One region of the Sphingomonas sp. CFBP9019 genome, then DNA from elsewhere that is predicted to be linked to it. Evidence: riboswitches for the same ligand, from Rfam matches in the RefSeq annotation. Region 1 holds a riboswitch; the other holds the start of a gene.
The links. Region 1 has a riboswitch for thiamine pyrophosphate ahead of SOM18_RS15050 (TonB-dependent receptor). Riboswitches for the same ligand answer to the same signal wherever they lie in the genome.
Positions count from the first base shown of each region.

Region 2: linked by a shared signal. The riboswitch ahead of thiC (phosphomethylpyrimidine synthase ThiC) and the one ahead of SOM18_RS15050 (TonB-dependent receptor) in region 1 are both predicted to bind thiamine pyrophosphate.

Region 1 covers NZ_JAXCWK010000004.1:701,383-706,683, reverse strand. The annotation lists gene SOM18_RS15050 (TonB-dependent receptor) at 1-1,768, opposite strand, end outside; TPP riboswitch at 1,839-1,927, opposite strand; gene SOM18_RS15045 (FadR/GntR family transcriptional regulator) at 2,092-2,814, shown strand; gene SOM18_RS15040 (outer membrane beta-barrel protein) at 3,022-4,266, shown strand; gene SOM18_RS15035 (SLBB domain-containing protein) at 4,277-5,095, shown strand.
Region 2 covers NZ_JAXCWK010000004.1:321,186-326,486, reverse strand. The annotation lists gene SOM18_RS13205 (hypothetical protein) at 1-57, opposite strand, end outside; gene SOM18_RS13200 (hypothetical protein) at 226-351, shown strand; gene SOM18_RS13195 (alkylphosphonate utilization protein) at 377-682, shown strand; gene thiC (phosphomethylpyrimidine synthase ThiC) at 738-2,660, opposite strand; TPP riboswitch at 2,700-2,807, opposite strand; gene SOM18_RS13185 (MipA/OmpV family protein) at 2,897-3,760, opposite strand; gene SOM18_RS13180 (DUF2141 domain-containing protein) at 3,830-4,279, opposite strand; partial or broken gene SOM18_RS13175 (sterol desaturase family protein) at 4,185-4,543, opposite strand; gene SOM18_RS13170 (hypothetical protein) at 4,962-5,301, shown strand, end outside.

The sequences.
Region 1 (5,301 bases):
CCAGCGCGCCGCCGCTATTGATGACCGTCGCCAGCTGGCGGTTTCGGAAATCATAATGGAACCCCGTCACCGATGCGGACAGCGCTGTACCGATATAGCGATAGCCCAGCTCCTGCGAGACCGCATATTCGTTCTTCAGCGCGGTCGTCCCCGCGCTGACCAGCGCACCGCCCGCATAGCTGTCGTAGAGCGTGAACTCGTTCGGCGTGCGGAAGTTCGTCGTGATGTTGGCGAACAGCTGCTGCCGGTCGTCGATCTCGTAATGCACCGCCGCCCGCGGCAGCGCGGCGAAGCTGTCGAGGCGGACGCGGTCCTGCGGCCCGGGCAGGTAGTTGCGCCCGCTGCGCAGCACGTTGACGCCCTTGAACCCGATATCGACCGCAAGACGCGGGGTCAGCGTGACATGGTCGGCCAGGAACGCCGCCTTGGTCACCGTCACGGTCCGCTGGTTCTCATAGGCGAGCAACCGGCCGTCCGCGGTCCGGATCGCCTTTGCGCGATACCCCCAGCGATCGGCCGGTGCGCCGTCGGCGCCGACCGCGGTGTAGGACTGGACGACGCGGTCGGTGCCGTGATCGAACCACAGCCCCGCGGTCAGCCGGTGGATGCCGCGCTCGATTGTCAGCGTGTTGACCGTGCCCACGCGGCGCTGGTCGCCGGTATAATTGCCCAGCACCGTCGCGACCCCGTCGACCGCACCCGGCAGCGCGATCGGATCGGCGAGCGGCTCGATGCCGAGGAAATTGCCGGTCGTGCCGAGCTGCGTCCCATAGGGCGAATTGCCGTAGCCGAACTGCAGATAGCTGGTGCTGTCGAGCGTTACCCCTGCGCCCAGCGCCAGATGCACCGGCGCCGACGCATAGAGGTTGCGGAACGGCGCGCGGTACAGCCGCCAGTAATTGGTGTTGCCCGCGCTGTACCGCGCATCGAAGTTGAAATCGCGTCCCTGCGCGCGCCATTCGGCGAGCGTCGGGCTGCGATAGGTCGACGAGTTCGCGTCGTTGAACGACAGCGCCAGGCTCGCGCGGTTGCCGTTGCCCCATTCGCCGAGCAGCTTGGCATCGACATGCTGGCGCGTGTCATGGCCGGCACCGCGCCAGTTGTTCGCGCGCGTGTTCGAATAAGAGACGAAGGCCCGCAGCCCCGTCTGGCCGATCCGTCCGCTATCGAGCCGGACGAAGCCGCGCCGCGCCGCATAGGATCCGATCGACAGGTCGACGAGCCCGCGCGGCGCCGCACTCGGATCGTCGAGCCAGAGCGACAGCGACCCGCCCGCACCGCCCAGCGTCGGCGACGCGATATCGACCGCGCCCTGCGCCAGCGCGATGCGCTGCAGATTCTCGGTATCAGCGAACTGCGAGGGATAGGCGTAATAATAGCCAATGTCGTTCTGCGGCGCGCCCTCCATCGTCACGCCGATCTCGTCCTGCCCCAGCCCGCGCAACGTCAGGCTCGAACTGGTCGACAGACCGTAAGGATCACTCGACGCGACGGTCGCGCCGGGCAGGAGATTGACCAGCTGGAACGCGTTGAGCGTCGGCGCCTGCTTGGTGATGAACGCCGCGGCGATCGCGCTCTCGGACTTGGGCACCGTCTGGTCGGGGAGCAGCCCCTCGGGATCGAGAAGACCGACGACGCGGATATCGACCGGGTCGGCGCCGTCCCGCGCATCCGCCCGCGTCTGCGCGCCGGCGGGGGCGAAGGCCACCACAGCAGCAAGTGCCGCTGCCAGCGCGCTGCATGCAACACGGGGCGGCCGGCCCGTCATCAGGTCAAATCGAAGGATCATCACGGTCTTGCGTCCACTCCACACGGAGGGACGACGGACGCGCCGCCAGCCCTCCCTACGCCGGTATCAACCGGATCAGGTTCAGCGGGTCATGGGCTGCAGCCCACCTCTCAGCCGCGCGTCAGCGGCCCCCCGGGGAGCGCGCCGTCTAGGCGGTTCGGTCCGCCGGCGATAGCGTTATTGCCCGTTCGCCCTTCCGCAGCGCCTTCCCGGCACACGCGCGACAGAATTATATGACAATCCACCCCGCCCAGTTGCTTGCAGTGGGTGACAGCCGGACCGGTTTGCGCCACACAGGCTTTATGGAGCGTGTGCTGACCGACGTCGTTGCCCTGGAGAATCGGGATCTGGGACGGAACCTTACGCATGGCATGCTCGACCTGCTCGGCAAGGCCATCGTGACCGGCCAATATACGGATCGGCCCTTCCCCACCGAGGCGGAGATCGCGGTGGCGCATGGCGTCAGCCGATCGGTGACCCGTGAGGCGGTCAAGATGCTGACCGCCAAGGGACTGGTCAGCGCGCGGCCGCGACAGGGCACGATCGTCCAGCCATCGAGCAGCTGGAACCTGTTCGACACCGATGTGCTGCGCTGGCTGCTCGACCGCAAATTTTCGGTCGAGCTGCTGCAGCAGTTCAACCAGTTGCGGATCGGGATCGAGCCTGAAGCGGCGGCGCTCGCGGCGCTGTATCACACCGAACAGGACATCGTCGCGATCGAGGCGGGGCTGGCGCGGATGGCCGCTGCGGAGCGCAGCTATGACGATCCGCTCGACGCGGACATCGCGTTCCACGTCGCCGTCCTGCGCGCGTCGCGCAACCCCTTCTACGCACAGTTCCAGTCGGTGGTCGAAACCGCGCTTCGCACCTCGATCCGCTTCACCAACCGGATCAAGGGGCGCAGCGCGAACATCGCCGACCATGCCGCGGTCGCCGTCGCGATCGCCGCGCGCGATGCCGATGGTGCGCGCGACGCGATGCGACGCCTGATCGGCGACGTTCTCAGCCTGATCGCCGAGGCCTGACACCCGAATCGTCGCGACCCGGTGTACGATCAAGGGACAGCACCGTGCGACGCCGTCACTCGACCTGATCGCGCTTTTCACTTATCGAGACGCGGTGCCCTTGGGCCCGGTGCCGCGAGTCGAGATTTGACAAGCGCCGGAATAGCTCGAAGGACGAAATGCGACCGCGCATCATGCGGGTAGCAATTGAAAACATGACGGGAAACAATGCGAAGGGCTCGAGACGAGCGAACTGCACGGATCGGCAAGGTCGCGCTCGCGGCGGCCATGACTGGCGGTTTGGTGAGCGGTGCGCAGGCACAGACGGTCAACGTCAACACACCCGTCAGCGTGCCCGTTGCGGGCAATGTCGACCGGTTTCGTGTCGTGCCGGTGATCACCAGTGTCTATGACAGCAACGTGCTGCGTCTCAACGACGCGCGCGGGAGCGGGCCGCGCGACAATATCCGCGTTTCGCCGGCGCTGGCCGTCGACCTGAATCGCATCTTCGGACGCACCCGCGTCACCGCCGGCGGCACGGTCGGCTATGATTTCAACACCCGGTTCAGCGGCCTCGATCGCGAGCGGATCAACCTGACTTCGAGCGTGACGACCCCGGTCGGCGCGCCCTGCAGCGTGACCGGCAGCGCGGCGCTCGAACGCGCGCAGTTCGATCTCGGCGACACCAACACCGTGGTGACCGAGAGCTTCTTGCGCCAGGTCTATGACGTCGGCGCGAGCTGCCGCGCCGCGGCGGGCTTCTTTCCCGCGGTGGGGGTCAACCGCGTGTCGCTCACCAACAGCAGCCGCAAGGTTCTGGACACGAACCAGTCGGCGCTGCGCGCGGGGATCGGCTATGGGCGGCCCAGCCTCGGTACGCTGCAGCTCATTGGCTCGGTTGCGAAGATCGCGCGCCCGGGTATCGAGGATCTGACCGGGATCGACGATTCGACGATGATCACCGACGTCCAGCTGGTCTTCGAACGTTCGGTCGCGCCGCGCGTCAGCTTCCGGCTTGGCGGCGGCATCACGCATGCCGACCCCAAGCGCGCGGCCGTGCCGTCCTTCAGCGGCCCGTCGTTCGACGCGCAGGTGACGATACGCCCGGTGCCCCGGTTCACGATCGTCGGCTCCGGCCGCCGTGCGGTGCAGAATCAGAGCTCGTTTGGCGCGACCTATATCATCGCCGACAGCTACAACCTCAACGTGTCCTATCTGCTCTCGGCGCGTAGCACCGCCACGCTGTTCGCCCAGCGCGCGCGACGCGATCCGCGCGGCGAGGATCTGGCGCTCACGCTTCAGCCACCACGCGGCAAGGACAGGCTGAACGTCGTCGGCGGAAGCTATGCATTCGATTTTCACCGGTCGCTACGGCTCAGCCTGAACGTCGCTCACCAGCGCCGCACGGCTGACAATGCGATTTACGACTATACGGCCACATCCGCATCGGCGGGTGTCACGGCCCGTTTCTAAGGGGATGATGATGAAGATCCGCATGGCGCATTCGCTTGTTCTGCCGTTGCTCATGGCCGCTGCGGCCGCCGGGGCGCAGGTACCAACCGCGCGCCCGACACCCGCGCCGGCGGGTGCCGTACCCAACGACGGCTATCGCCTGGCCCCCGATGACGAGGTCGAGGTGACGATTTTCGGCCAGGGCCCGGGCCAGGTGGTCAAGACGCGCGTCAAGAGCGACGGCACGATCACCCTGCCGTTCCTCGGCGCGGTCCAGGTGCGCAACCAGACCGCGCGTGAACTGGCCGCGGATATCGCCGCCCGGCTGCGGAGCGGCGGCTATTTCGTCAAGCCCGTCGTCAATGTTGAGGTCACGCAGTTCGTCAGCAGTTCGGTGACCGTGTTCGGCGAGGTCGGAACCCCCGGCATCTATCCGCTCGATCTGCAGCTGACCGTCGGCATGACGCTCGCCCGCGCGGGCGGCACGCGTGGGACCAGCGCGGACTTTGCGATCCTGAAGCGCGTCGGCGATCCGGTCGAACACCGTATCCTCCTGTCGGACCTCAGCGGCGAATGGAGCGCGGCGACGCTGCTCGAGGCGAAGGACACGCTCTTCGTTCCGGTCGCGCCCGTCATCTATGTCTATGGCCAGGTGAATTCGCCCGGATCCTTCCCGTTGAAGACCGGGATGACGGTTCGCCAGGCGCTGGCCCGCGCCGGTGGTCCGACGCTCGCCGGATCGACGCGGAACGTCACGATCTTCCGCGACGGCGAGAAGCTGAAGAAGGTCGATCTCGACGGCGAACTCAAGGCCGAGGACTCGGTCTTCATCAACGAAAAATGGCTCTGAATCAGTGATCGGATTCCGGTGGCCGGGATGTCTCGTTTCATGCGATGCCCTGCGCATTCGTCGTCGCCAGGTCTGTTTCGCAACAGCCTGACGTCTGCGGCCACGGCCTGAGAAGAGGGCGCTCCGGCAACGGGGCGCCCTTTTTCATACCCTAGTGCCCCGCCATGTCCCGTGCCGCCAGCGCCGGCGCACCCCGCTACCCGGGC
Region 2 (5,301 bases), 380 kb from region 1:
TGCCATCCCCGCACGCAGCGACAGGGTGATCGGCGCAGCCCCGGATCCGATATGCATCGCAGCCCCCTCATGGTCTTTACATCCCAACGCGCCGACCGGGCTGAGGTTGCCCGCGATGCCGGCGCTGCCGGGGCGACTCGACGATCCGAATCTACGGGTATGCGCGAGTGCAAGCGTGTATCGTCGCCGTCCCGGGGCGCTCCGCCCCGCCGGAAGGGCAGCATCATGGCCAAGAGCCAGAAGAAATCGAACAAGGAAGTCCGCAAGCCCAAGGCCGAGAAGGAGCCCAAGGCGAACGCGTCGAACCCGACGACCAAGGGCAAGCCCGTCGAGATGACGACGCTCAAGTGATCCGGCACGAAACAGGACGATGACGATGGCGGACGACGATTACGTCTATGACGAGGCCAGCGGCGAATGGGTCGCCGCCGACGCCGCATCCACGACCCGCGCGGCGGACGACGACACGGTCGTGGTCCGCGACTCGGTCGGCAACGTGCTGGCGGACGGCGACCAGGTGACGCTGATCAAGGACCTGACCGTCAAGGGCGCGGGCCAGACGCTCAAGCGCGGCACGCTGATCAAGGCGATCCGCCTGACCGGTGACGCGCAGGAGATCGACTGTCGCTATGAGGGGATCAAGGGTCTGGTGCTGCGCGCGGAGTTCGTGCGCAAGCGGTAACGGACGCACCCCCTGATATTCCCCCTGCCGGGGGAGGAGTTCGGGATGTGGCGGATCAGACGTCCGCGGGGAGGTAGATCTCGCTGCCCTTCTCGCGGAACCTCTCGCTCATTTCAGCCATGCCCTTTTCTGCGTCGGCATGCGCACCCTTGGCGAAGATCGCGCGGTTGGCGTCGGTCTGATCGATATCGGCCGCTAGGAACGTGTCGGCGGGGCCGTTCTGTTTGGCGGCGAAGTCACGCACCTCCTGCGTGATCTTCATCGAGCAGAATTTCGGACCGCACATCGAGCAGAAATGCGCGGTCTTGGCGCCTTCTGCGGGGAGCGTCTGGTCGTGATATTGCTCGGCCGTATCGGGGTCGAGGCTCAGGTTGAACTGGTCGCGCCAGCGGAACTCGAAGCGCGCGCGGCTCAGCGCGTCGTCGCGCATCTGCGCGGCAGGGTGACCCTTGGCGAGGTCGGCGGCGTGTGCGGCGAGCTTGTAGGTGACGACGCCGACCTTCACGTCGTCGCGGTCGGGCAAGCCCAGATGCTCCTTGGGCGTGACGTAGCAAAGCATCGCGGTGCCGTACCAGCCGATCTGCGCCGCGCCGATGCCGCTGGTGATATGGTCATAACCCGGCGCGATGTCGGTGGTGAGCGGCCCCAAGGTATAGAAGGGCGCCTCGCCGCAGACCTCGAGCTGCTTTTCCATATTCTCCTTGATCTTGTGCATCGGCACATGGCCGGGGCCCTCGATCATAACCTGGACGTCGCTCTTCCATGCGCGGTGCGTGAGTTCACCGAGCGTGTAGAGCTCGCTGAACTGCGCCTCGTCGTTCGCGTCGGCGATGCTGCCGGGGCGCAGCCCGTCGCCGAGCGAATAGGCGATGTCATACGCCTTCATGATCTCGGTGATCTCGTCGAAGCGCTCGTAGAGGAAGCTCTCCTTGTGGTGGCTGAGGCACCATTTCGCCATGATCGAGCCGCCGCGCGAGACGATGCCGGTGACCCGCTTGGCGGTCATCGGGATATAGGCGAGGCGCACGCCGGCGTGGATCGTGAAGTAATCCACGCCCTGCTCCGCCTGTTCGATCAGCGTGTCGCGGAAGATCTCCCAAGTCAGATCCTCGGCGACGCCGCCGACCTTCTCGAGTGCCTGATAGATCGGCACGGTGCCGATCGGCACGGGGCTGTTGCGCAGGATCCATTCGCGCGTGTCGTGGATGTTGCGGCCGGTGCTCAGGTCCATCACCGTGTCCGCGCCCCAGCGGATCGACCAGACGAGCTTGTCGACCTCGGCGGCGACGTTCGACGCGACCGCCGAATTGCCGATATTGGCGTTGATCTTGACCAGGAAGTTGCGGCCGATCGCCATCGGCTCGGATTCGGGGTGGTTGACGTTGTTGGGGATGATCGCGCGGCCGCGCGCGACCTCGTCGCGGACGAACTCGGGGGTGACGAAGTCGGGGATCGACGCACCGAAGCTCTCGCCGTCGCGCTTATACTCTTTCAGCATCGCGCGGCCGAGATTCTCCCGCGTCGCGACATATTCCATCTCGGGCGTGATGATGCCACGGCGTGCGTAATGCATCTGGCTGACATTGGCGCCAGCCCTGGCGCGCAACGGGCGCTTGATGCTGCCGGGAAATTGCGGGACGCCGCCCGAGCGGTCGGGGCCGAGCTGGCCATTATCCTCGGGCCGGACCGCGCGCGCGTCGTAACTCTCGACGTCGCCGCGCGCCTCGATCCACTGGCGGCGGAGTTGCGGCAGGCCGGCGTTGATGTCGATCGTCGCCCTGGGGTCGGTGTACGGACCGCTGGTGTCGTAGACGCGCAAGGGCGGCTCGGAGCAGCTGGGGTCGAGCACGATCTCGCGCATCGCGACGCGGACGTCGGGGCTGGAGGGCACCGCGACATGGATCTTCCGCGAGCCGCGGATCGGGCCGGTGGTGACGCCGATGTCGGCGGTCGGGATGCGGGGATCGTAATCGGCCATGCGCTTGCTCCTAAAGGTCTCGGAGCAAGGCATGCGGTTCTGTGGCGACCGCTCCCTCCCTCCGCCGGTATCAACCGGATCAGGTTCAGCGGGTCGAAGGCTCCTGCCTTCCTCTCAAGCGCGGATCGGCGCTCCCCCGGGGTAGGGCGAGCATAGGCGCAACGGACGGGGGCGCAAACGGAAAAACCCCGCACGGCCGGGCCGCACGGGGTTTCGGATCGATCGGCGGGTTGCGATCAGAAGGTGTAGGTCAGGCCCACCGCGCCGAGCCACTGGTCGGCATCGCCGACGTCCGCGACGATCGGGCTGTCCTTGTACTTGCCGAGCATGCGGCCGTAGAGCACCCCTGCGCCGACGCCGAAGCCGCGGCGCAGATCGCCCGACAGGCTCTGCAAAGCAAACGCGGAGACGTTGACCCGGCGGAAGCCGCTGTCGTTGATGTCATAGGTGCGCAGACCGCTGTTGATCGTGCCGATCGGCGTGACCGCGGCATAGGTCCGGCCAAAGCCCTTGCCTGCATAATCCGCCGACAGGCCGAAGGCGACCAGGGTGCGGACCGACAGCGGCGTCGTGTAGTTGACCTGCGGGGTGATGACATAGCTGTCGTGCGTGCCCGACACGTCGTGGATATAGGCGACACGCGCGGTCAGCGTGTCGTATTCGCTGGTGATGACGCCGGTCTTGCCGATGCCGACAAAGCCGCCGACTTCATAGGCCGTGTCGATCTTGCCGAGCGCGCGGACCTGCCGGTTGTCGACCCGGCCCGTGCGATCGGTGCGGACGGCGGCGATAACGCCGACTTCGTAGTTGATCCCGACCGACCCCGTATTGGGGATCAGGTTCACATAGAGCTGCGTACCGCGCGTAAAGAAGTCATGCCCGCGGACCGTACCGATCGCGACCGCGCCGGGGGTGAAGCTGTTGCTGTCCGCACCTTCGTAATCGGGAAGCGACGCGACGCCGAGCCCCAGCGTGATGCGGTTGTTGTCGGCGGGATCGGTGATTGGCGGGGTCGGATTGGGATCCGTCTGCGCAAGTGCCGGCGTGGCGAGGGCGACTGCCGCGGTTGCGGCAGTCAGAACGAGTGAGAATGCGCGCAAGGACGGGCTCCGGACAAAAAGGTTCCACCGCGCAACGCGGGGCAACCCCATTCGGTCCGTTGCAATCCGTCAGAAGATGTAACGCATCCTGACCTGTTGCATTTCAGCATCACCGACGAGCATGAACCGTGCCGCGGAAAAGCGAGGCGGTCCGAAGCGTACCGCCGCGTTGTTCGAGAAGCCATAGCCCTCGCGCGGGATGCCCGCGATCGTGTCGAGCTTGGAATTGCTGTTCTCGTCATGGATGATCGCCAGCGCATAGCCGCGCTGCGGCAGGCCCGGAAAGCTCGTCGTCCGGACCGCGGCGGGCAGGGTCCGGGTCAGCGCCTTGGCATCGTCGACACAGGCGGGGAAATTATCGGGGTCGGCGGTCAGACAGATACGGATCAAGCCCTTGGCCGAGCGAAGATTGTCGACCTCGACGTCAAGCCGCGTGACCGGGCTCGCCGCCGCCAGAACGGCCCAGAGCGCCGCCGCGGCCAGCACGCGCGGCAGCCTTGGCATGCGATCTGCGGACATCGCCGAGCTCCCGGTCGGTGCCGCAGAGCCGATCCCAGAACCGGAAAATGAGCTCATAATTGCACCTGTATCGTTCATGATGTGGCTGATGGTGGCTGGCCGTGATCAGCCATGTCCCCAATGCTCCCCTCCACATGAACCGGGGAAAAACCTCCCGGCCCATCGGATTGGCCCCCTCCATAACGGTCATGACCGTCAGAGCCAAACCGAGCGCACCGCCAGGGTCGGAATCGCAATGACCCGTAGCGGAATTATCACAGCGCCGGGACCGGATCGAACGCCGTTGCCATTCAGACCCTCGGTCGACCACGCCCGGCCGGTGCTCCACCTGTTTGCACTGACTCTAGTCTATCGCCCCCGCAAAATGATCGAAACCGGCGGCATCCGGGTACGCGGCTGCAAAGCACGACGGCCTGTGCGCCTGCAAACCAAACGCCGCCCCATTCTATGTCGGAACACCGGATCCTCATCATATCTTTATCGATTTTACAGAATTCAGCGCCACGAATTCATCTATCGAACTTTATTTGACGCCTCCCAATGTGATATTTTTTTTCAGGTCAACAGATTTGAGACCCTGATAGCAGAACATTGCTCCATTACGACGATATCACCCGTTTTAAAGTCCGACGCCATGTCAGAGACAGGCCATCTCGATACTATAAATTTAGGAGATGAGGATATGGCAACCATCAACATCATGATTGCTGTGGATGTGGAAACAGCTCAGTCGACGGCCAGTGGCCAGACCATCACCCAAGGTCTGTATATGATCGACACGACGGGCTATGAAGGCACGTCCGAGGGTGGCAACGAGTTGACGACGCCGTGCAATGCCGGTGACGTCTTGGTGTGGACCGTCTATCCCATCAATCCCGCCGATAATATCGCAATCACCGGGTTTACCGGTCAATGCACGCAGAACCCGCCGAATAGTGTATTCCAGAAGCTTGAAAAACAGACGACGCCCGCGGGCGTTATCTATTGGACCTGTGTGATCAACAACGGCACAGCAACGGGGT